Linked DNA regions of Jilunia laotingensis. The protein of the gene in region 1 interacts with the protein of each later gene in a pairwise test. Links are inferred from orthologs where the notes say so. Each region holds a gene or a part of one and is shown in the gene's direction. Other genes may lie near its edges.

Evidence for each region.
Region 2: the proteins of H8744_RS09480 (region 1) and pepT interact in binary tests that used the Escherichia coli proteins (3 or more experiments, as listed by UniProt). The link is inferred for Jilunia laotingensis from one-to-one orthologs.

What each region holds. Positions count from the first base shown.
Region 1 is NZ_JACRTF010000001.1:2,468,730-2,480,146, reverse strand. Bases 5,189-8,017 are described here. They hold H8744_RS09480 (Type 1 glutamine amidotransferase-like domain-containing protein), read left to right. Parts: upstream 5,189-6,204; coding sequence 6,205-6,831; downstream 6,832-8,017. Other genes in these bases: H8744_RS09465 (RteC domain-containing protein), read left to right, coding at 7,985-8,017; H8744_RS09470 (hypothetical protein), read left to right, coding at 7,792-8,017; H8744_RS09475 (helix-turn-helix transcriptional regulator), read left to right, coding at 6,828-7,760; H8744_RS19035 (DUF6597 domain-containing transcriptional factor), read left to right, coding at 5,885-6,079; H8744_RS09485 (LytR/AlgR family response regulator transcription factor), read left to right, coding at 5,189-5,199. In the rest of the region: H8744_RS09500 (efflux RND transporter permease subunit), read left to right, coding at 1-1,978; H8744_RS09495 (TolC family protein), read left to right, coding at 2,002-3,303; H8744_RS09490 (sensor histidine kinase), read left to right, coding at 3,365-4,396; more of H8744_RS09485, read left to right, coding at 4,393-5,188; more of H8744_RS09470, read left to right, coding at 8,018-8,031; more of H8744_RS09465, read left to right, coding at 8,018-8,404; H8744_RS09460 (helix-turn-helix domain-containing protein), read left to right, coding at 8,535-8,867; H8744_RS09455 (hypothetical protein), read right to left, coding at 8,920-9,639; H8744_RS09450 (relaxase/mobilization nuclease domain-containing protein), read right to left, coding at 9,644-10,564; H8744_RS09445 (MobC family plasmid mobilization relaxosome protein), read right to left, coding at 10,530-10,913; H8744_RS09440 (DUF8464 domain-containing protein), read right to left, coding at 11,059-11,417. UniProt on the Escherichia coli protein: Hydrolyzes dipeptides containing N-terminal aspartate residues. May play a role in allowing the cell to use peptide aspartate to spare carbon otherwise required for the synthesis of the aspartate family of amino acids.
Region 2 is NZ_JACRTF010000001.1:37,116-48,607, reverse strand. The notes cover bases 8,589-11,492. They hold pepT (peptidase T), read left to right. Parts: upstream 8,589-9,379; coding sequence 9,380-10,606; downstream 10,607-11,492. Other genes in these bases: gcvT (glycine cleavage system aminomethyltransferase GcvT), read left to right, coding at 10,638-11,492; H8744_RS00195 (amidophosphoribosyltransferase), read left to right, coding at 8,589-9,223. Also shown: H8744_RS00225 (TolB family protein), read right to left, coding at 1-659; H8744_RS00220 (RluA family pseudouridine synthase), read right to left, coding at 757-2,376; H8744_RS00215 (pentapeptide repeat-containing protein), read right to left, coding at 2,401-3,081; fluoride efflux transporter CrcB, read right to left, coding at 3,086-3,469; SusR family glycan utilization regulator, read left to right, coding at 3,553-5,115; H8744_RS00200 (glycoside hydrolase family 97 protein), read left to right, coding at 5,284-7,443; more of H8744_RS00195, read left to right, coding at 7,817-8,588. UniProt on the Escherichia coli protein: Cleaves the N-terminal amino acid of tripeptides.

The sequences.
Region 1 (11,417 bases):
AATACTGGTAGGCAGCGGATTGATATTCTCCATCTTTGCCACTTTGATCGTAATGTATGCTCAAGGCATAGCACTTCAACGAATGTCGCTGGCGGCCATTATTATTGCTATGGGTATGCTGGTAGACAATGCCATCGTAGTTTCCGATTCTGCTTTGGTGAACATGCAGCGAGGAATGCGCAAACGGGTGGCGATACTTAAGGCTTGTGGGGCTACCGCCTTACCGCTTCTGGCGGCAACGTTTATAGCGATCTTGACATTCCTGCCTATCTATTATTCACCGCATATCACAGGGGAACTGTTATCGTCACTGGTGGTGGTCATCGGTGTTTCGCTCATGTTCAGTTGGGTGTTCGCATTGACCCAAACTCCTTTTTTCATACAAGAATTCGTACGTCGTCCTCGTCCGGAGGAATTAAAAGGCGAATTGTTCTCAGGTAAAGTATACGACCGTTTCCGGCAATCGTTGCGATTCGTCATCCGGCACAAGTCTGTCACGATAAGCTGCCTCGTCGTATTACTCGTTGCCTCGGCTGTAAGTTTCCGGTACATTCCGAAAGTGTTCGTACCCGCACTCGATAAGCAATATTTCACTGTCGATATGTGGTTACCCGAAGGTACACGCATTGAGGAGACTGAACGCATAGCTACAGAAATATCCGATTATATAGAAAAGAAGGAAGAAACGGAAACAGTATCAACCTTCGTAGGACGGACTCCACCACGTTATTACCTGTCGAATGTTGCTTTCGGCCCCCAATCGAACTACGCACAAATCCTGGTGAAATGCGAGACTTCTAAATTATCCCGAAAACTCCATGCCGAACTACAGGAAGAGATACCGGCACAATTTCCCGAACCGTTTATCAAAGTAAACAAATTCGAGTTAAGTCCGCTAACGGAGGCTGTCATCGAAGCCCGTTTTCTAGGACCTGATGCTGCAGTACTCGATTCACTGACCGGGCTGGCACTGGAAGTGATGCGAAACAATCCGAAAGTAGACCATGCACGAAACGAATGGGGCAATATGGCATTGATGATACGTCCGGTATACGATCCGGTGAAAGCAGGCGCTCTGGGCATCACGAAGTCAGCGATGATGGAGTCGGTAAAATCCATCAATGACGGACTTCCCGTGGGCATCTACCGTGACCGGGAAAAACAAGTCCCCGTACTGCTGAAATCTTCAGGGGCAAACGTACAGGATGCCGAATCGCTAGGTGATTTTGCCGTTTGGAACGGAGACCGTTCCGCACCCTTGTCACAAGTCACAAAAGAGATCGAAACAACTTGGGAATATCCGCAGATACGAACCTACAACCGACAATTGTCAATGGCAGCCATGTGTGGTGTCCGCCCGGGACATACGATGGCAGAGGTACATGGAGAAATCCGCAAAGAAATAGAGGCCATCCAATTGCCCGAAGGATATACCTTCTTTTGGGATTCCCAATATAAGGATCAAGGGGAAGCCTTACAGGCGATTGCCAAGTTCTTTCCGCTCGCATTCTTATTGTTAGTGGTAATATTGGTGGCTTTATTCGGTAATTTCCGCCAACCGGTGATCATACTTTGTGTGTTACCCTTGTCGCTTATCGGTGTGGCAATAGGAATGTTGCTGACAGGATTCGATTTCGGATTCTTCCCGATAGCCGGATGGTTGGGATTATTGGGAATGATCATCAAGAATGTGATTGTGCTGATTGACGAGATCAATGCCCTGAAACGTAGCGGAATGCCCGTTTACGAATCCATCATCGAAGCTACCGTGAGCCGTACGCGCCCGGTACTGATGGCGGCAACGACCACCATCTTCGGAATGATCCCGTTGCTATGGGACATCGCTTTCCAAGGAATGGCGGCAACAATCATCTTCGGATTGACCTTTGCCACGCTGCTTACGCTGTTCGTAACGCCAGCACTCTACGCTCTGTTTTATAAAGTAAAACCAAACTCAGCCCCTCTCCCGCGGAGATAGGAAAGAGTTATAATTATACCGATATGAAGAAATTTATCCTATTCAACCTCATACTTCTCTGCTCCCTGTACGTACAGGGGCAGAGCCAACTGCTCGAACAATACAGAGCGATGGCTCTCGACTATAGCCATGACCTGCACGCTGCGGAAAAGAATATTGCCGCCAGTATGGAGGTGGAACGTTCCGCACGTGCCGACCTGAAACCGAAACTCTCTGCCGATGCCAATTTCCAATACACAGGCAATCCGATGGAACTCAATATCGACTTGCCTTCCATGTCGGCTCCCCTCACCTTCCAGGGCCGTGACCTAAAGTACGGGGCATCGCTTACCCTACTGCAACCGGTTTACACCGGAGGACAACTGCTCGAGTCCATCCGTTTGGCACGCCACCGCCAATCACTTGCCAACGGACAAGCTGATGTGCTTCGTTCTTCTGTTTGTTATCAGACAGATATTCAATATTGGAATACCGTAGCACGGAAAGAAATCGTTGGAGTAACCGCTGATTTCCGCGAATCGGTCGCCTCGCTGGCACAAACCATCCGCGAGCGTGTGGATGCCGGGCTGGCAGACCCACAAGATTTACTCATGGCGGAGGTACGCCTCAACGATGCTGATTACCAGTTATTGCAAGCACAAAATAGTTTTGAGACGGGGCGTATGGCATTAAACTCGCTTATCGGAGTGGCATTGGAAGCGCCTACGGAAACAGACACAACCATCCCGCAGGTAAAATGGGCATCGGATTCATTGCTGGCTGCGGATGGAAGCTTCCGTCCTGAACTCCGCATGGCACATGATCAGATACGTATTGCCGAAAGCTCGTTAAAGCTGAACGATGCACGTTTCAAGCCGAAATTCTATGTCGGTCTGGACGGCAGTTATTCCTCACCGGGATATAATTTCAAATCGGATCTCGATCCCAATTATGCTGTCTACGCCAAACTGTCCGTCCCTCTTTTTGAATGGGGAAAACGGCGCAACGAGAAACGTGCCTCAAAGCTTCGTATCGGCATGGCAAACGATAACCTCAACCGCGTACAAGATGACATCCGACTTGAAGTGCAAACCGCACGTGTCTCGCTGATACAAGCATTGGAACGTGTCCGGCTCAGCGAAAGCTCTCTTGAAAAGGCAAAAGAGAACGAACAGAAAGCTTTGGAAAGATATACGGAAGGACGTATTTCCATCGTCGAAGTGATTGATGCGCAGACGTACAGGCAAACGTCACAAGTAAATTATGTGCAGGCACGCGCTGCTGCACAAATCCAATATTCGGCGCTCCTGAAAGCAACAAACCGATATAATATGGCAAGTAGATAGTCCCGTTATTTGCAGCACTCCGATAAAAAAAGTAACTTTGTCCCAAAAGCATCTTTATGATATGAACTTCCGGTTGAAAGAATCTCTACTTTATACAATACTGTTCTCTGGGTTGGGAATATTTTCGTTTCTGTTGTTGGTAAATCATTCCCAACTCTCCGAACGGGTGTCAGACACCGTTTCTTCACTGGGTGCTTTGATCTTTTGCCTGATTGCTTTCAACCTACTGGGCTATTGCACTTTGCGTATCAGTTCATGGGTAGACAGGCAATATGCACTGCACATCCGTAACCGTTGGAAGATTCTTATCGTTTACACCAGTGTGATGCTCCTTTTCCTGTTGGTAAACTATAGCTTGCTGGTTTCCGCCAAACTCTTGGTAGGAGCCGCACATCCTTTCACCTTTCCGAACGGAGGCGGACGGATTCTTACTCTGGTCTGGCTCGTAGAATTGGTTATTCTCGGACTGCTGCTTGCCAATCGCTCCATGAAAAGGACGTTACATCTGCAAATGCAAGCGGCAAAGCTCCAGAAAGAAAACGATGCCGCGCATTACATCGCTTTGCAAAATCAGCTCAATCCACATTTCTTATTCAACAGCCTCAATACGTTGATCGCAGAAATAGAGTATAACCCGGTAAATGCGGCACGGTTCACACGCAAGCTTTCCGATGTCTACCGCTACGTACTGCAGTGCCAGGACAAATCACTGGTGCCCCTATCCGATGAACTGGCTTTCCTGCAAGCCTATCTTTTCCTGCATGAAGTACGCTTGGGATGTTGCATCACTTGTCGTCAGGAACTGGCTCCCGAATACCAAGAGTGCCTGCTACCACCGCTTACACTGCAATTGCTGGTGGAGAACGTCATCAAACATAATTCCATATCGATGGGAAAACCGATGCAAATCAATATTTATACAGAACCGGGCTATCTTGTCATAAGCAATCCGGTTCGCCCCAAGAAGAGCAATATTCCTTCGGGTGTCGGACTAAAAAATCTTTCAAATCGGTATAAACTGATGCTGGGGAAAGATATTGTTATCGATAGCAATCCTGAAATATTTACCGTAAAAGTACCATTGTCATTATGAAGCCAACTATTGATTCCACCGCTTCGAATGCCGCTCTACGAGCCGTTATCATCGAAGACGAATTCCCTGCTGCCCGTCTGCTTGCCTCCACGTTGCGACGTCTGCGTCCGCAATGGAACATCACCACACTTCCCGGGAATATAGAAGACTCCGTACATTGGTTCAATTCGAACCCTCATCCGGAACTTATTTTCCTGGACATCCAACTATCCGATGGAAATTCTTTCGATTTTCTGTCACAGGCACGTCCTACGTCGATTATTATCTTCACTACCGCTTACGATGAGTATGCTGTCAGAGCTTTCAATGTCAACAGCATCGATTACATACTTAAGCCTGTGGATGAATCCCGCTTGTTGGAAGCTATCGTAAAATACGAAACGCTGATTGGAGGTTCGTGTTCTCCCCGGCCTGCCGACTATCTTGAAAACCTCCTTGAAAGTCTGCAAGCACCGGTCAAACGCTATCGCACTCGTTTCCTCATTGCAGGGGCAGATCGTTACCGGCCATTGTCCGTAGACGACATCGCTTATTTCTATAGCGAGAATAAGATCACCTTCGCTGTTACCCATACTGCCCAGGAATACACCATCGATCTTTCACTGAACAAACTTATCGAGCAACTCGATCCCGACCAATTCTTCCGTGCCAACCGGCAAATGATAGTGGGCATTCATTCCATTGCCCACATAGAACCCTATTTCAATGGCAAAATATCCGTTACCGTCAAGCCTCGGCATAAAACACTGGTAACTATCAGTGAAGAAAAAGTAACCGCTTTCAAACTATGGCTCAATTTCTGAGTTTCCTTTATACTTGCAGAATTTGTTTTGGAGTATGTTACCTATACAAATATAGCTATCTGTTTTGTTACTCCAATGAATGCAAGTAACAAAACAAACGCATTTATATTAAACTAAATAAGAAGACAAGGAAAATAAAGGAAATCATACACTACAAAGATAAAGAACTAAGTATAAACACATTATATTTAATATTTCATCTCTTTCTTTCTCCTCTTCCACAACTGCCAAGAATTGATTATGTTTTGCCACATATTATACATACAGCATAATATAACTCTGATTATCAAAGCAAAAGCCCACCTATTACTAATAGTGGGTAACAAAATAGTAACAAAAAAACGAAGAAATCGCTTTGCGGTGGGCTTCATGTGCAAAGGTAACAAAAGCTCTCTAACCATAAAAGCAAAACTGGCGAAAAGAAGAATACTGTTTTTCTTTTCGCCAGCATATATAATTTGCTGTCAATAGAAATTAGTTTAGTCCGTTTTGGATATATAGACAAAAACACAAACTAAACTTGTGTTTATAATAACTTTTTCAACTTATCTATGACATATCTTCCAATGCAGAGAACTTTGAATGATTTAGGCAACAGATATTTGGATGTTTTAATTAGAATGTCCCTTTTTTACACCTAATATCTATCTAAGAAATCTTACTTTTGTTTGATAATTAAAACAGAATGGAGAAAATTCAAGTAATACAACCTACCAAATTGCTCGCTCCTTATATAAAGCAATATTGGTTTTTAAGGATAGATGATGTAAAGCAAGGCTTTCAACGTTCTATCCCGGCAGGTTGTGTAGCACTTGTTTTTCATAAAGGGAACAAAATTATTTCTTCTTTTCATAAGGGAACGCAGCCACATTACAAATAGGGTAAATTTCAATAATGGATTGTTTTGATGAAAAAAACTCTTCAATATTTAGACTTACTGACATAGGGCTGTCATAGAAGACGCTATCTTTGTATCAAAAAGTATTCAACTTAATATTATAGAATATGAAAAGATTATTTTTATGCTCATCATTTGCTGATGTTGCTAATCTATTTGTCGATTGTGCCAAAGAAGATTTGCAAGGGAAAATTATAGCTTTTATACCAACTGCAAGCCTTACAGAACCAATACGATTCTATGTAAAAAAGGGGAAAAAGGCTTTAGAAGAAGCAGGAATGATTGTTGAAGAAGTCGAGATTACCCAACTGCCCAAAGAGGAAATATCTTCTATATTACATAAATGCGATTATATCTACATAACAGGTGGAAATACATTTTTCCTTTTGCAAGAGTTAAAAAGAAAAGGTGTTGATAAAATTATATCTAAACAAGTGAAATTGGGTAAACTGTATATTGGGGAATCTGCCGGAGCAATAATAGCCTCTCCCGATGCAGAATATATGAGAAGTGTGAATTTTGATCCAATAGAAAAGGCTCCTGAATTGAAAGACTGTACTTCTTTAGATTTGGTCGATTTTTATACGATTCCCCATTATGGAAATTTTCCATTCAAGAAAAAAGGTGAAAAGATAGTTCAACTATATAATGAGAAGTTGCAGCTTATTCCTATAAGTAATAAACAAGCTGTTATTATTGAAGATTCAAATATTCAAATTAAAGATGCAAAATGAATAGAATAGACCGTATTTCTGCTATATTGATTCAGTTACAATCGCACTCGTTAGTGAAAGCACAGCAAATTTCAGAACGTTTTAATATAAGCATTCGCACCGTATATCGAGATATAAGAACATTGGAAGAGGCAGGCATTCCTATCATAGGAAATCCCGGTATTGGTTATTCACTTGCAGAAGGATTCAAATTATCTCCTCTAATGTTTACTCAAAAAGAGGCTTTGTCCTTTTTGATTGCAGAGAAATTAGTACATGAACTAACTGATTCAAATAGCAACGAACATTATAAGTCTGGAATAGAAAAGATTAGGTCTGTCATGCGTTTTGCAGACAAAAATATGTTAGAAACAATGGAAAAGTGCATGTCTGTATTGGATACTTATAAATCATCTACCTATAAACCTGATATTCTTTTACTTATTTTACAAAGTATATACCAAAAAAGAATTATTGAAATATCTTATTTGGGAAGTAATGCGTTAAGTGTTTCAGAACGAAAGATTGAAGCTGTTGGAATTTTCTTTTCGAGAACTAACTGGTATCTAATAGGCTTTTATCTTCCCAAAGAAATCTATCTTACATTTCGGATAGATAGAATTCAAAAAATGCACATTCTTAATGAATTACAATCACGGGAGCATCCTCCTTTGGAAAAATTCATACGCGAGTTTTATGATAAAGAAAAATTACATGAAATCGTTATAAGAATAGAAAAGAATAAAACCTCCATAATGAATGATGATAAATATTATTACGGATTAACATCTGAGAAAGAGATAGGGGATATGTTTGAACTTCATTTTCTAACATTTTCAATCAGTAAGTTTGCACATTGGTATCTGTCTTTTGCAGATAGTGCAACTATAATAAGACCAGATTCTTTAAAATATGAAGTTAAAAATATTATCAATAACATTTCTATTTGATTGCTGTCAAATAGTATTTTTAATCGACTCAATGAAAAAAATATTCGACCAAAGATTTTTCCGCTTATTGTCGGAATGCTCACAACGTAAAGTGTCTGCATCTGAATTTGCAGAAGCTATCGAAGAATTGGCGACCCATGTAGCCAATTTTAGTATCAATGAGCAGGATTACAACGTTTTACTACGTTATTTTTCCTTTGGTTTGCACCGTCTTAAATCGTATCGTGTACGGTTTGAGCAAGAAAAAAATGCCCCATCTGCATCTAATTGATGAAGCGATAGGACTTTTGAACACTGAAATACGCCTTATCGAGTGGCGCATCAAATACCCGGAACAGCTACAGCAACGTATCAACAAACAGCCCCTTTCCCCTCTCTATCTCGCAGACAAGACAACCCTTATCAACATCATGGAAATGGTAAGCGGTCTGTTCCTCTCCAAAAACATCGTGTATCAGAACGGCAAGCCCGCCTACTTGGTGGACTTGGCGAAAGCCTTTGAATGGCTGTTCAACATCAAGATAGGCGACTGTTACCAAAAACATGAGGACGTGATAAAACGAAAGCCGGGCAAACTGACCGGGTTTCTTAATGGATTGGTAGAACTTATCAAAAAGGAACATGACAAGAAAGGATATAGATAATCAGTGACTTATGATTTATTTATAGGGGATTCCATTAGTTCCCCCGTAATTTCTTTGCGCCTATTTTCTGAACTTTGCTTCATCAATTGATTGACAGACAAGAATGTATAATCAGAAAAATGAAGCAATCATGTATATAGACAATGACGATTTCAGCGTATGGATGCAGAAGCTGTACGCCAAGCTGGAAGAACTCTGCAAGGATGTACGGGTACTACGCAATGCGGACAAGGTACTACCCGAAGATGACAACCTATTGGATAATCAAGACTTGTGTTTATTATTCAAAGTAAGTATCAAAACTCTGCAACGCTACCGGGCTATCGGTGCGCTGCCTTACTTCACTATCAGCGGAAAAGTGTATTACAAGGCTTCCGATGTCCGGGAGTTTATTAAAGAACGGTTCAGCGTCACCACGCTACGCCAGTTCGAGAAAGAACACTGTACGAAGAAAAAGAAGTGAATCTGAAAAGCCGGAACGGTGAATGTACTTCATCTGTTCCGACTTTCCCCGTTTATGGCTTACCCAACTTATCGGCTTCTTTCTTTAGCTGTTCGGCTTGCTCATTCAACAGCCTTGCACGTTCCAGTGCTTCCGCCTGCTTTTGGATGCGATATTCAAAATCCATCACTGAATCGGTCAAACTTCGGATAAAACCGTTATCCCGTTGCCACTTGAACTTGTTTTCCAGCATATCAAAAGTTTCCCCGTCTGCCTGTCCTTGCATCAGCAAATAGCGGTATTTCATATCGTTGTCCTGCAACTGCTGCATACGTTCAGCCAAACGGACATTCAAGAATATGGAAACGGAACAGACGACCAGCACTGCCGAAAAAACAAACAATCCCGGACGAATCCAAGAAGCGACCTTGTTGTAAATCCGTTGATAGAACGGTAAGGGCGTAGCTTCCTCTTTATCCGTCTTGCAAGAGCCCAAAGTATCAATCATTACCTTGAAACAACGGTAGGTTTCCAATGTTATTTTCTTGGTGTCCTCTATGTTCTTCTGCTGACCTTGCATCCTGCTCCTTATGTCGTCAAGTTGGCTTTGAATAACCCGCAACTTTTCTTCGGGAACAGCCGAATTACTGTGCAGTTCCGACAACGCTTGTTCGATTGCTCCCAGCCGTTCGAGAGTTTCCTCCCGACTGGCTGGCGTTGCCTGTGCTTCCTGCTTCTCTTTCAGTTCCGTAACCATAGAGAGAAGCCCCTCTAAAATCAAATTATCTTCCATGTCTTTACTGTTTAAGTTGTTTTTTCTTTTTCTTCTTCTTTCTCAAATTAAAATTAGGTTCTTCATCCACTGGGGGAGAAGAAGCAGAAAACAGACCGAGTGAACCTGTTATCAACGGACTGTCAGCCTTGTCCGGTGCAGGTGCTTGTTCCCGAACGGGTGCGAAAGTTGTTTGCCGTTGGCTTTCGGCAACATTCATTCCTGCATCCCCGAAACATTTATCCAGTTTGGAAAAACTGAAACTGCGGTCTATCTCCGACCCCTTGAACGTGTATTCGCCTTTGGAAAAGGATATGCCCTGTATCTCGTCAGTCTGTCCCTTTCGTTTGAACTGGATAGTGATACCCTTTTCCGCTAACCTGTGCTGCAACTGCTGCCAGTTACGGGATTTGCCGATTTCATTTTTCACAGCCGTGTAAATCTCGTATTTTGATTTGTCCGGCTCTTTCAATCGGTGCTGCTTCACCTGCTCTTTTCCCTCGGCGAAATAAAGCCCGTGTTTGGCTTTCAGCTTCTTGCATACCTGTTCGTTACGATACATGTCGTTCCTGTCCGAAATGGTCTTGCCGTTATTGTCTATGCGGTTGAACACGATATGCACATGTGGGTGTTCCCGGTCTTGATGGCGCACGATGATATACTGCGTATCGGTGATTTTCATTTCACGCATATACTCCTGCGCAAGCTGTACCATCTTCCCATCTGTCAATTTGGGCGCATCCACTGCCGAATAACTCAACGCAATATGTCCGACAGGCTTTTTCAAGTCGGGATTCATCCCGGTCTGCATACAGAAGCTGTGGATTATATCTCCCCGGCTTTCAGTCAGAACCCCGTCCGCATGAAGCAAAACCGCCTGCTCCTTGCCAAGCACATAGTTCACACAGCCCTTAAACCCGCTTCCCTTTTTTATTTTTCCAATCATCTGACAAATGGTTTATGATTTCAATAATCCGGTTTTTGAGCTTCACCAGTTCCACCGCCACCAGTGCGAAACCTCCGGCATTCGCCCGGTGCGCCAACTGGTTGATGTTGTTGGCTTCCCCTGCCAGTTTGCGGATGGTGTCCGCATCCTGCCTGTTCAGCCGGGGTATGACCTCTACCGAAACAACCGCCTGCCTTACATACTCACTGACACGTAACCCAGCTTCCCCGGCTCGCTTTCTGATGGCGTAATACTGCAACTCGGTCAGTTTCGTACTGACAACCCGTTGCTGCTTCTCTATCCGTTTCTTTGCCGGACGTCCCCCCGGCTTATCCTTTATATTCGTCATAGGTTTTTACATTTAAATGGTATCTTAAAAATTGCGACCAACAGGAGAAATTTTCTTTGCGGTGAGCAAAGCAAGGTAGTTTCGGTTTACCGAAACATAACCTTGCTCTCCAAATAAACCGCCAGCCGTTGGTAGTCCTGCCGGATTAAATGCCCCTGCCTCTCTTTTGTCTTGGGGCGGCACGTTGTCCGGTTTCCTGCTTCGTTTCCTGCACTTGGCTGGCTGCGTTTTTCTGTTCCTGCTTCCTGCCGCACAGATAATCGTTCAAGTCCGAATATCCCCTATAATTGTGCGAGAAGTCACGCACACGGTAGGGGTATTCCAATTCGATAGCCCGTGTCGCTTCATATCCAGCCTTGTCATTGTCAAGCATACAGTGGATGCGTTCATACGGGTACAGCACGTCAATGGCTTTCGACACATTGGCGGTAGAGTTAAGAATGGCATAATCCTGCCTGTCAAGGTCGGGTATGGTCGGACAGTTCCTCATGCGGAGCGTAAGGA
Region 2 (11,492 bases), 2.4 Mb from region 1 along the record:
GTTCCTGTATAATTTTTGTATGATCCCATCAACCATTTATCTAATGTATAAAATTTATCTCCTCCAAGCATTTGCGCCCGATAAATCATATTAAATTCCGGCAATCGTCCACGCCCACCATTCGACAATGCCGTTTCGGTACTGACTGCATCTCCTTCTAGAAACCAAATCGGCATAAGAAATGAAGCGACTCCGGCAGATTGTTCACCAACGATATAATAGAGTGGTTTGAAAATGCCATGCATTACTTTCCCGGTTTGGAAAACATGGCGGGATTCATGTAAAACTAAATGCTTATCCCAGCTTTGAACACTCAGATCAGAAGAAGGAGTTGTTATGAGTTCCATGCGGCGGGGTGCCCAGGAAACCATTCCATTAGAAGACATGCTTGCTGGATGCAGTATAACCGGAAATTTCACCTGCATAGGTTTCCCGATTGTCTTTTGTATATGTGGATAAGCATTCTCGAGATAAAGAGCGTATTTGTATGCCATCGAGTCATTTCCCTGTGGATATACCAGATCGTAATGAGGCAGCCTGACAATGTTCCATTTAAATCGTGACGGATCTGAACCGTAGTTCATGAATTGAGCATGCAAATGGAAGGGAATTAATATGAATAAGTATATTATAAGGAATAGGTGTTTCGATTTTAACATATTGTTATCTGATTGATTGTTAATGGCTGCAAAACTATAAAAAATCTTCTACTTACTTATTATTGATACATGTTTTAATTGGTCATTGACATGACTTCTAAAAGTCTGCCTTTTTTTCTATATGGATTTTTGAGATGGTAACCGGGTGTGTGAACTCCAAATATTCGGCGTGTAAATATAACCGTTCTGCTGATTTCCCATAAAGTTCATCACCTGTGATCGGACAGTCTAATCCGGATGGATGAGCGGCATGTACACGTAATTGATGCGTGCGCCCTGTTAAAGGATAAAATTGGATGCGGGTACGTTTTTCAGAATATCTCAGTACTTCATATTCCGTTATGGCAGGTTTACCATATGTCTCATTTACCATTTGCCGGGGACGATCAAGCAAATTGGGGCAAAGTGGTAAGTTTATGATGCCTCGCTTTTGGGATATGACACCGTCGAGTAATGCTACGTAGCGTTTCTTCACAACACGGTTCTTGAATTGTGCTTGCAAATTTTGATGTGTCTCTTTGGTTTTGGCAAGGAGCAAAAGACCAGAAGTCGCCATGTCCAAGCGATGGACGATTATTGGTCCGGTTATTTCAGGATATTTTTTCTTTGCCCACTCATAGACTGAAGTTACATTTTCTTTCCCGGGTACGGAAAGCATGCCGGCCGGTTTATTGACGACAAGAAGCCAATCATCTTCATATACGATTTCCAATTCGCTATCTCGATGGATGTCAGTTTGCAACGGGTTGCCTTCTATTTCCAGTCCTTTCAACATATGCTTCAGTATGGGTTCACACTTCCCTTTGCAAGCCGGATAGTAATACCCATGTTTTCTGATTTCTGTTTTAGGTGACTCTCCCCACCAAAATTCCGCCATTGCTATCGGCTCGAGTTGATGCAGATATGCATATTGTAATAATTTAGGTGCAGCACATTCACCAGCTCCTGCAGGTGGAATTTTGTGTATTGCTTCGTCAAAAATGGTACATAGGTCTTTGATATCTCCTTGTGCATTTAATAAGCGAAACTGTTGGAATAATTTTTTCTGTAGAATGGCTGAACGAACCTTGCGTTCTTTTTTAAGTTCCGTTATTTGTGATTCAATACTATTTAATTCATTCTGTAGATTGGTTATTCGGTTTTTCCACTCACGTTCCATTCTTTTAAGTTCGGCTTTTTGAAATTGACTTTCACGGATCATTTCCGCTTGTTCCATTTCACTGGGATTATGTTGCCGACGTATATCACGTTCTTCCTTTGTTTTTCTTAGATATTCTTTGGCTACTGTGATTGCTTCTTGACTTGAACGTTTGGTGTCTTCCAAGTGTTGTTTGAGATTTCGATAAGAAGAACTTTCTTGCTTATTCTTAATTTCTATATTGATTGATGTGATATTCTCTTCTTCAACTTTAAAAAATCCATTTGGTTGTAACAAATCGTATATTGGAGGCACAAAATAGGGGTGTTGGTTTTTACCTGCCAGATTGCCGGAGAAGGCCGCAAGGTACCCCAGTTCGCCATTCGGAGTTCGTACGATCAAGACTCCGAACATTTTTCCTTTTTGTAATTCTTCGTTCCAATGTTTCTGTGCCGATAAATAAGTTTGCACTTCCTTCGAAGCTATTACGCATAATGGATGAGGCGTGTAGTGAAAAGGAAAAGTGAACTTTTGAGGTAGACTGATTCCGGAGATCGGTTGGACGAAATGATGTAACATCGTTTTTATAATTCTCTTCTTTATCTATTTATCATTTAAATCTTCGATGATGACACCTAGTAATGGCAATAGCTCCATGGCTTGTATTGAACTGACGATGGCACCTTGCAGATCGGAGAGGTTCAGCTGAAGGCCGCTTATTTGGGAAGAACGAAGGTCTACTCCCTTTAGCCGCGTATGAGAAAAGTCTGCTCCGACAAGGGTACAATGCTCTAATGCAAAGTTCTGCAGACGGCAGTCGTTAAGGCTGCTGAATTGTAGATCGCAGTTGCTAAATTGTACCTGGTTCATTTTGCTCATTGCCAGATTGAGATATTGTGCGTTGCATCCTGATACGAACAGATGATTCAAGGTCGTTTCTGAAAAACCACTTCCCATCAGTTTGCAATCGATAAATTGAACACGGTAGAAAGAACTTCCCGAAAATGAAACGTTCGCCAGATTGCATTGACGGAAAATCACATCAGAGAACTGGGTTGATTTTAATTGGCTGTCACTTAAAGTCAGATTATTGAAGACACATTCTTTGATGGTTTTGTAGGCTACCCGAATGGATTCCTCCAAACTTCTGTCAAAAGAAAGATTTGAAATGGTTTCCTCTTTGCCAAGCAGACTTTTTAAACTTTCCGAACTGTCGGCCGATTCGTCAATCATAGGATCGACAACTTGGACGCTTTGACTTTTGTTCTTTTTAATTGGTTTCATTTTGTTACCCGATCAATTTACCCGTATATCCTCCTACAAAAACAGCTAATAATCCTCCAATGATACTTAATAAAGTATAGAGAAGAAACGTTCCATAAAATTCTCCTTTCAGCAGGCTCAAACCATCGTTGGAAAAAGTCGAAAAGGTTGTGAAACCTCCACATAATCCGACTGTTAGGAAAAGTCTTGTCTCCATCGAAAGATTCCATCGCTCGGATATCGTGTAGAATAGTCCGATAAAGAAACTTCCGGTGATGTTAACTATAAATGTGCCCCATGAAAAAGGAAATCCGACACTTGACATTTTCTCGTTAACACTTATCTGTGCCAAATAGCGGAGTACACTTCCTATGCCGCCCCCAAAGAATATATATACAATCTCTTTCATTATTTTGATGCTAAGCGCAGCAAAGATAGTAGATTTCGTCGGAAAATTTGTACTTTTGAGCGCTTTAGCAAAAATATCCGGCTATGAGGAGACTGTTTTTTCTTATACTTATGTTTTGTGCTTCCCTTTCTGTGTTGGCAGTGCAGGGAGTTGATTCTGTTCTAGCACGTCTGGATAAGGTGATAGAACAACAGAACCTGTATTTGAATCAGAAAGAAACCTGTATCGATAGCTTGAAGCGACTTTTGCAAACTTCACCTTTGTCATTGCAACATCGTTTCGCTCTGAATAAAAGGTTAGGTAAGGAGTACGAATTATTTGTTTCGGATTCGGCTATGAAGTATTACGACCGGAGCATGTCGCTCGCAGATTCGTTGCATAATCTTTCTTATAAGGATGAAATCCGTCTCTGTCAGGCGACCGTTCTTTCTATTTCCGGAATGTATAAAGAGGCTGAGGAGACGCTTCGGAAAATTCATCGGGCAACTTTGCCGGATAGTCTGCTCCCTGTTTACTTTAATTGCGAGCGTCGTTTGAACTCATATCTGGTCAACTATTCTCAGAGTGGCATATATTCTACTGATTATCTGCTTCGACAAAATTTGTACCGTGACTCTTTACTTGCCGTGCTTCCTCCAGATGAGCCTGAATATCATTTATATGAAGCAGAGCGGTTGATCGCTCGGCAACATAATGTTCAGGCGAAAAAAATATTGATGGGATTGCTGCATAGTCAGCCTGAAGTATCTAATACTTATGCACGGGCTGCATATTCACTTGCACATATATATAAGGAAGAAGGCCGTTCCGACGAGTATGAAAAATATTTGGCTCTTTCGGCCATCTCTGACATAAAAGCATCGGTGAAGGAAAACGCGGCACTCCAAAATCTGGCTTTTGTGCTTTATGAGCGAGGAGATATTACTCGTGCCTATCATTACATCAAACAATCTCTTGAGGATGCCGTCTTCTGTAATGCCCGTTTACGTACTATCGAGATATCGGGCGTATTGCCTGTGATAGATGCTGCTTATAAGCAACGGATTGAAGAGCAACGTCGTCAGTTGATTCTGTTTTTGGTTATAGTAAGTGTACTTTCCGCTTTTCTGATACTATCGGTAGCATTGGCATGCAAGCAGATGAAAAAGCTTTCTCTGGCTCGTCGTAACCTGAAGCAGGCAAATCATATTAAAGAAGAGTATATTGGTCATTTCCTGAATCTTTGTTCGATTTATATGGAGAAGTTGGATAACTTCCGTCGTACGGTGAACCGTAAAATTACAGCCGGCCAGACAGAAGAGTTGCTTAAGCTGACTAAATCTTCACAGGTTGCTGGTATGGAACAGAAGGAGTTCTATGCCAATTTTGATAATGCCTTCTTGCAACTTTACCCCGATTTTGTGACCGAGTTCAATGCTCTACTCCAACCGGAAGAACAGATCGTGTTAAAACCTGGCGAACTATTGAATACGGAATTGCGTATATTCGCAATTATCCGTTTGGGCATTGATGACAGTTCGAAGATTGCCAACTTCCTTCACTACTCTATCAATACGATTTATACTTATCGGAATAAAGTCCGTAACAAGGCCGTTAATCGTGATAAATTTGAAGAAGAAATGATGAAGATCGGAAGTATAGACTGAGGAATCATTCATATTTCCTTCATTTGGTATTTCCTTTATCTTTTTAGTAATAAGAAGATTATGCAAACGTTTTCAGAAATATCTTTTATATTCCGTTTATATGTTGTGTCTGCTTTTGTGTTTACTGCCTATCTTTGTGCTATCGATTATTATTAACTAATTCATATCATGAATCACATGAAAACACTAACCTCGAAAATGGCTTTTATACTGTTGGCTTTATTAATGAGTACGGCAGCTATGGCCGAAAGCATTACTTCTCCGAACGGACTCTTGAAACTAAATTTTTCGGTAAACGCACAAGGTGAACCTGTGTATGAACTTTCTTATAAAGATAAGGAAGTGATCAAACCATCCAAATTAGGTCTGGAATTGAAAGATGATCCGGGACTGATGAATGGTTTTACATTAACCGATGCTAAAACAAGCACTTTTGATGAAACTTGGGAACCGGTATGGGGGGAAGTAAAGTCCATCCGCAATCATTACAATGAGCTGGCCGTCACACTCGATCAGAAGGCACAAGATCGTAATATAGTGATTCGTTTCCGTCTTTATGATGACGGTCTGGGCTTTCGTTATGAATTCCCTTTACAGAAGAATCTGAATTACTTTGTTATCAAAGAAGAACATTCACAGTTTGCTATGACCGGTGACCATACAGCTTTTTGGATTCCCGGTGATTATGACACGCAAGAATATGATTTCACTGAGTCTAAGCTGACGGAGATTCGTGGTTTGATGAAAGGTGCCATTACAGGAAATGCTTCTCAAACGTCCTTTTCACCAACCGGTGTACAGACTTCATTGCAAATGAAGACAGCCGATGGCTTGTATATCAATCTGCATGAGGCTGCTTTGGTCGATTATTCTTGTATGCATCTGAATCTGGATGATAAGAATCTGGTGTTTGAGTCTTGGTTGACACCGGATGCGGTTGGCGACAAGGGATATATGCAGGCTCCCTGCAAATCTCCGTGGCGTACCGTGATGGTAAGCGATGACGCGCGTGATATTCTTGCTTCCAAGCTGACGTTGAATTTGAACGAACCCTGTGCTTATGAAGATGTTTCCTGGATTAAACCTGTGAAATATGTCGGTGTTTGGTGGGAAATGATTACTGGAAAGAGTACTTGGGCCTATACGGACGATCTTCCCTCTGTGAAATTAGGAGAGACGGACTATTCAAAGACTAAGCCAAACGGCAAACATGCGGCAAATAATGAAAATGTGAAGAAATACATAGACTTTGCCGCAAAACATGGATTTGACCAGGTGCTGATTGAAGGTTGGAATGAAGGCTGGGAAGACTGGTTCGGGCACTCTAAAGATTATGTCTTTGATTTTGTAACTCCTTATCCGGATTTTGATGTGAAGATGCTTAACGCATATGCAAAAAGCAAAGGCGTTAAATTGATGATGCATCACGAGACTTCTTCTTCGGTTCGTAATTATGAACGCCATATGGATAAAGCTTATCAGTTTATGGTGGACAATGGCTACAACGCGGTTAAGAGTGGTTATGTGGGGAATATTATTCCGCGTGGTGAGCATCACTATGGTCAGTGGATGAACAATCATTACTTATACGCCATTAAGAAAGCTGCCGATTATAAAATTTGCGTTAATGCACACGAAGCTGTGCGTCCTACGGGACTTTGCCGTACTTATCCGAACCTTATCGGAAATGAATCGGCTCGTGGTACGGAATACGAAGCTTTCGGTGGAAGTAAGCCATTCCATACAACATTGCTTCCGTTCAGCCGTTTGATTGGCGGTCCGATGGATTATACCCCTGGCATCTTCGATACTAAATTGACTTTCCTTGATAATGATGAACATGGGTGGGTGCATACGACATTGGTGAAACAGATGGCATTGTTTGTAACTCTTTACAGCCCGTTGCAGATGGCGGCCGATATTCCCGAAAGTTATGAACGTTATATGGATGCTTTCCAATTTATAAAAGATGTGGCTGTAGATTGGGACGACAGTAAATATCTGGAGGCAGAACCGGGGGATTATATAACCGTGGCACGCAAAGCAAAAGGAACAAACAACTGGTTTGTAGGAGGCATTACGGATGAAAATGCTCGTACATCTACATTTACACTTGATTTCCTTGATCCCGGAAAACAGTATGTAGCTACCCTTTATGCAGATGGCAAGGATGCCGATTATGAGTCGAACCCTACTTCCTATCAGATTAAGAAAGGTCTGGTGACTAGTAAAACTAAGATAACCGCAAAGCTTGCACGAAGCGGTGGTTTTGCATTAAGCTTGATAGAGGCTACACCAGCGGATAAAAAGATGAAGAAATTCAAGTAATAGGTATAAGGTTGATAGAGTTTAGATCATTCGGATTTGTTACTTATAACTTGTATGTTTGCCTTCGCTATTGAAGGAATAGGATGTATTTTCTCTTTAAAGGCAATAAAGCACTACTTTAAAGGCAGTAAAGTGTCACTTTAAAAGCAATAAAGCATCGCTTTAAAGGTAATAAAGCAACACTTTAAAAGTAATAAAGCACCACTACAATAGTTATTACAAATCTGTATTGCTAAGCTTCTAATATAGATTGAATGCACCTCGCAAAGATTGGATCAACTTTGCGGGGTGCTTTTTTTATAAGACGAATTCTTTTTTGTACTTTTGCACCGTCTTTTTTAAAACTAACACTAATTTAAAAAGAATCTTAAATATGGGAGGTTTTTTCGGAACAGTCTCGCGTGTAGGCTGTGTGACCGATTTATTCTACGGCACAGATTACAATTCACATTTGGGGACAAAGCGAGGGGGACTTGCTACGTATAGTGAAGAACAAGGCTTCATACGTTCCATACACAATTTGGAAAGTTCGTATTTCCGATCCAAGTTTGAATCCGATCTGGATAAATTTCAAGGAAATGCCGGTATAGGCATCATCAGCGATACGGACGCACAACCTATCGTTATCAATTCTCATCTGGGGCGTTTCGCCATAGTCACTGTTGCCAAAATTGTTAATCTTAAAGAACTTGAAGAAGAACTACTCTCCAAAAACATGCACTTCGCCGAACTTAGTTCGGGTAATACCAATCAGACGGAACTCATCGCATTACTTATCATCCAGGGAAAGACATTCGTAGAGGGTATAGAGAATGTATTCAAGCATATAAAAGGTTCCTGTTCCATGCTGCTGTTGACGGACGATGGCATAATAGCCGCCCGCGACCGGTGGGGGCGTACTCCCGTCGTCATAGGAAAAAAAGAAGGAGCTTATGCTGCCACCAGTGAGTCGAGCAGCTTCCCAAATCTTGACTATGAGATTGAAAAGTATCTTGGACCGGGCGAGGTGGTTCATTTACGAGCCGATAGCATGGTGCAATTGCGCAAACCCGATGAAGGCATGCAGATATGTTCCTTCCTTTGGGTATACTATGGATTTCCCACATCTTGCTATGAAGGTCGTAACGTAGAAGAAGTTCGTTTTACAAGCGGTTTGAAGATGGGACAAAAGGATACTTCGGAGGTGGATTGCGCTTGCGGCATTCCGGATTCGGGTGTCGGCATGGCTTTGGGATATGCTGAAGGCAAAGGGATTCCTTATCATCGGGCGATTGCAAAATATACTCCCACCTGGCCACGCAGTTTTACTCCCAGTAATCAGGCGATGCGTTCCCTGGTGGCTAAGATGAAATTGATTCCCAATCGTGCCATGCTCGATGACAAACGTTTATTGTTTTGTGACGACTCCATTGTTCGCGGAACCCAATTGCGTGACAATGTGAAAGTGCTTTATGATTACGGTGCAAAGGAAGTTCATATGAGGATTGCATGTCCTCCGTTGATTTACGCATGTCCTTTTGTTGGCTTCACTGCATCAAAGAATGCATTGGAATTGATTACTCGTCAGATCATAAAAGAGCTTGAAGGGGATGAAAATAAAAATCTGGATAAATATGCCACTACCGGTTCACCGGAATATGAAAAGATGGTAAGCATTATTGCGGAACGCTTCGGACTCACGTCTTTGAAATTTAATACCCTTGAAACACTGATCGAGGCGATCGGATTGCCTAAATGTCAGGTTTGTACTCATTGTTTTGATGGTAGCAGCCATTTTTAAATGGCAGTTACAACTAACAAATAGTTACTTGAAATAAGAAAGATATTCGATTTTTGAAAAAGAGCCGTCAATTATTTGTCAATTCACGGCTCTTTTTCTATCTTTACGGCAGATGTGATTTCAATCGTAAAATGTAAATCCTAAAATATGAACAGTATGACTTTAGTAGAACGTTTTTTGAAGTATGTAAGCTTTGATACTCAATCGAGTGAAGAAACAGGGCTTACTCCCAGCACACCGGGACAGATGGTTTTTGCTGAATATCTGAAATCAGAGTTGGAATCCTTAGGTTTGGAAGATATCTCACTGGACGAGCATGGCTACCTTTTCGCCACTCTTCCGGCAAATACGGAAAAGGAAGTTCCTACCATCGGCTTTATCGCCCATATGGATACCAGTCCTGATATGAGCGGGAAAGATGTAAAACCTCGCATAATAGAAAATTACGGTGGCGGAGATATAATGCTGAATGCTGCCGAGGGAGTAGTATTGAGTCCGTCGCAATTCCCTGAACTACTCGATCATAAAGGTGAAAACCTGATCGTTACAGATGGTACGACTTTACTGGGGGCGGATGATAAAGCAGGTATTGCTGAAATAGTTTCTGCTATCGCATATTTGAAAGAACACCCGGAAATCAAACACGGCAAGATCCGTATCGGATTTAATCCTGACGAAGAGATTGGAGAAGGAGCGCATAAGTTTGATGTGGAAAAGTTCGGTTGCCAGTGGGCTTATACCATGGATGGCGGTGAAGTGGGCGAGCTGGAGTTTGAAAATTTCAATGCGGCCGCTGCTAAAATAACTTTTAAGGGACGGAATGTACATCCGGGATACGCCCGCCATAAAATGATCAACTCCATCCGTTTGGCAAATCAATTTATATCGATGCTCCCGCGTCATGAAACGCCCGAACACACCGAAGGCTATGAAGGCTTCTATCATCTGGTCGGCATCCAAGGCACTGTAGAGCAAACTACCATTTCATATATAATCCGCGATCATGATCGTGCCCGTTTCGAAAGCCGTAAACGTGAGATGGCTCATCTGGTAAGAAAAGTAAATGCAGAATATAGCGAAGACGTTGCCACTCTCGAGTTGCGCGACCAATACTATAACATGCGTGAACAGATTGAGCCGGTAATGCATATCATCGATACTGCTTTTGCGGCTATGGAGGCTGTGGGAGTGAAACCGAATGTGAAACCTATTCGTGGCGGTACGGACGGTGCGCAACTTTCTTTTAAAGGTCTTCCATGTCCTAATATCTTTGCCGGTGGACTAAACTTCCACGGACGTTATGAATTTGTTCCTATCGAGAATATGGAAAAGGCAATGAAAGTTATCGTAAAGATCGTTGAATTGGTTGCAGAGAAAGCTTAATATTTAATTTTCAACTTTTAATATTTAATTTATGAAGACCACTCCGTTTACCGACAAACATATTGCACTGGGTGCTAAAATGCACGAGTTTGCCGGTTATAACATGCCGATTGAATATACCGGCATTATTGAAGAACATCTCACCGTTTGTAATGCTGTAGGTGTATTTGATGTATCCCACATGGGTGAATTCTGGGTAAAAGGGCCTAATGCCTTGGCTTTTCTCCAGAAAGTAACTTCTAACAATGTGGCTGCCCTTGAACCGGGTAAAGTACAGTACACCTGTTTCCCTAATGAAAAAGGGGGTATTGTAGATGACTTGTTAGTGTATCAGTTTGAGCCTGAAAAATATCTTTTAGTTGTCAATGCTGCCAATATCGAAAAAGATTGGAATTGGTGCGTTTCTCACAATACGGAAGGTGCTGAACTGGAAAATTCTTCGGACCGGATGGCTCAGTTGGCTGTCCAAGGGCCTAAAGCGATTCTTGCTTTACAGAAGTTGACGGATATCAATCTTTCCGATATACCTTATTATACTTTTAAGGTTGGTGAGTTTGCCGGAGAAAAGAATGTGATAATCTCTAATACAGGTTATACGGGTGCCGGAGGTTTTGAACTTTATTTCTATCCGGATGCGGCCGACAAAATATGGAAAGCCGTTTTCGAGGCAGGCGAAGAATTTGGTATCAAACCGGTTGGCCTGGGGGCTCGCGATACACTCCGTTTGGAAATGGGCTTCTGTCTCTATGGTAATGATCTGGACGATACGACTTCTCCTATAGAGGCGGGATTGGGTTGGATTACCAAATTTGTGGAAGGCAAAAACTTTACCAATCGTCCGATGCTTGAGAAACAAAAAGCAGAAGGCACTGTGCGTAAATTAGTT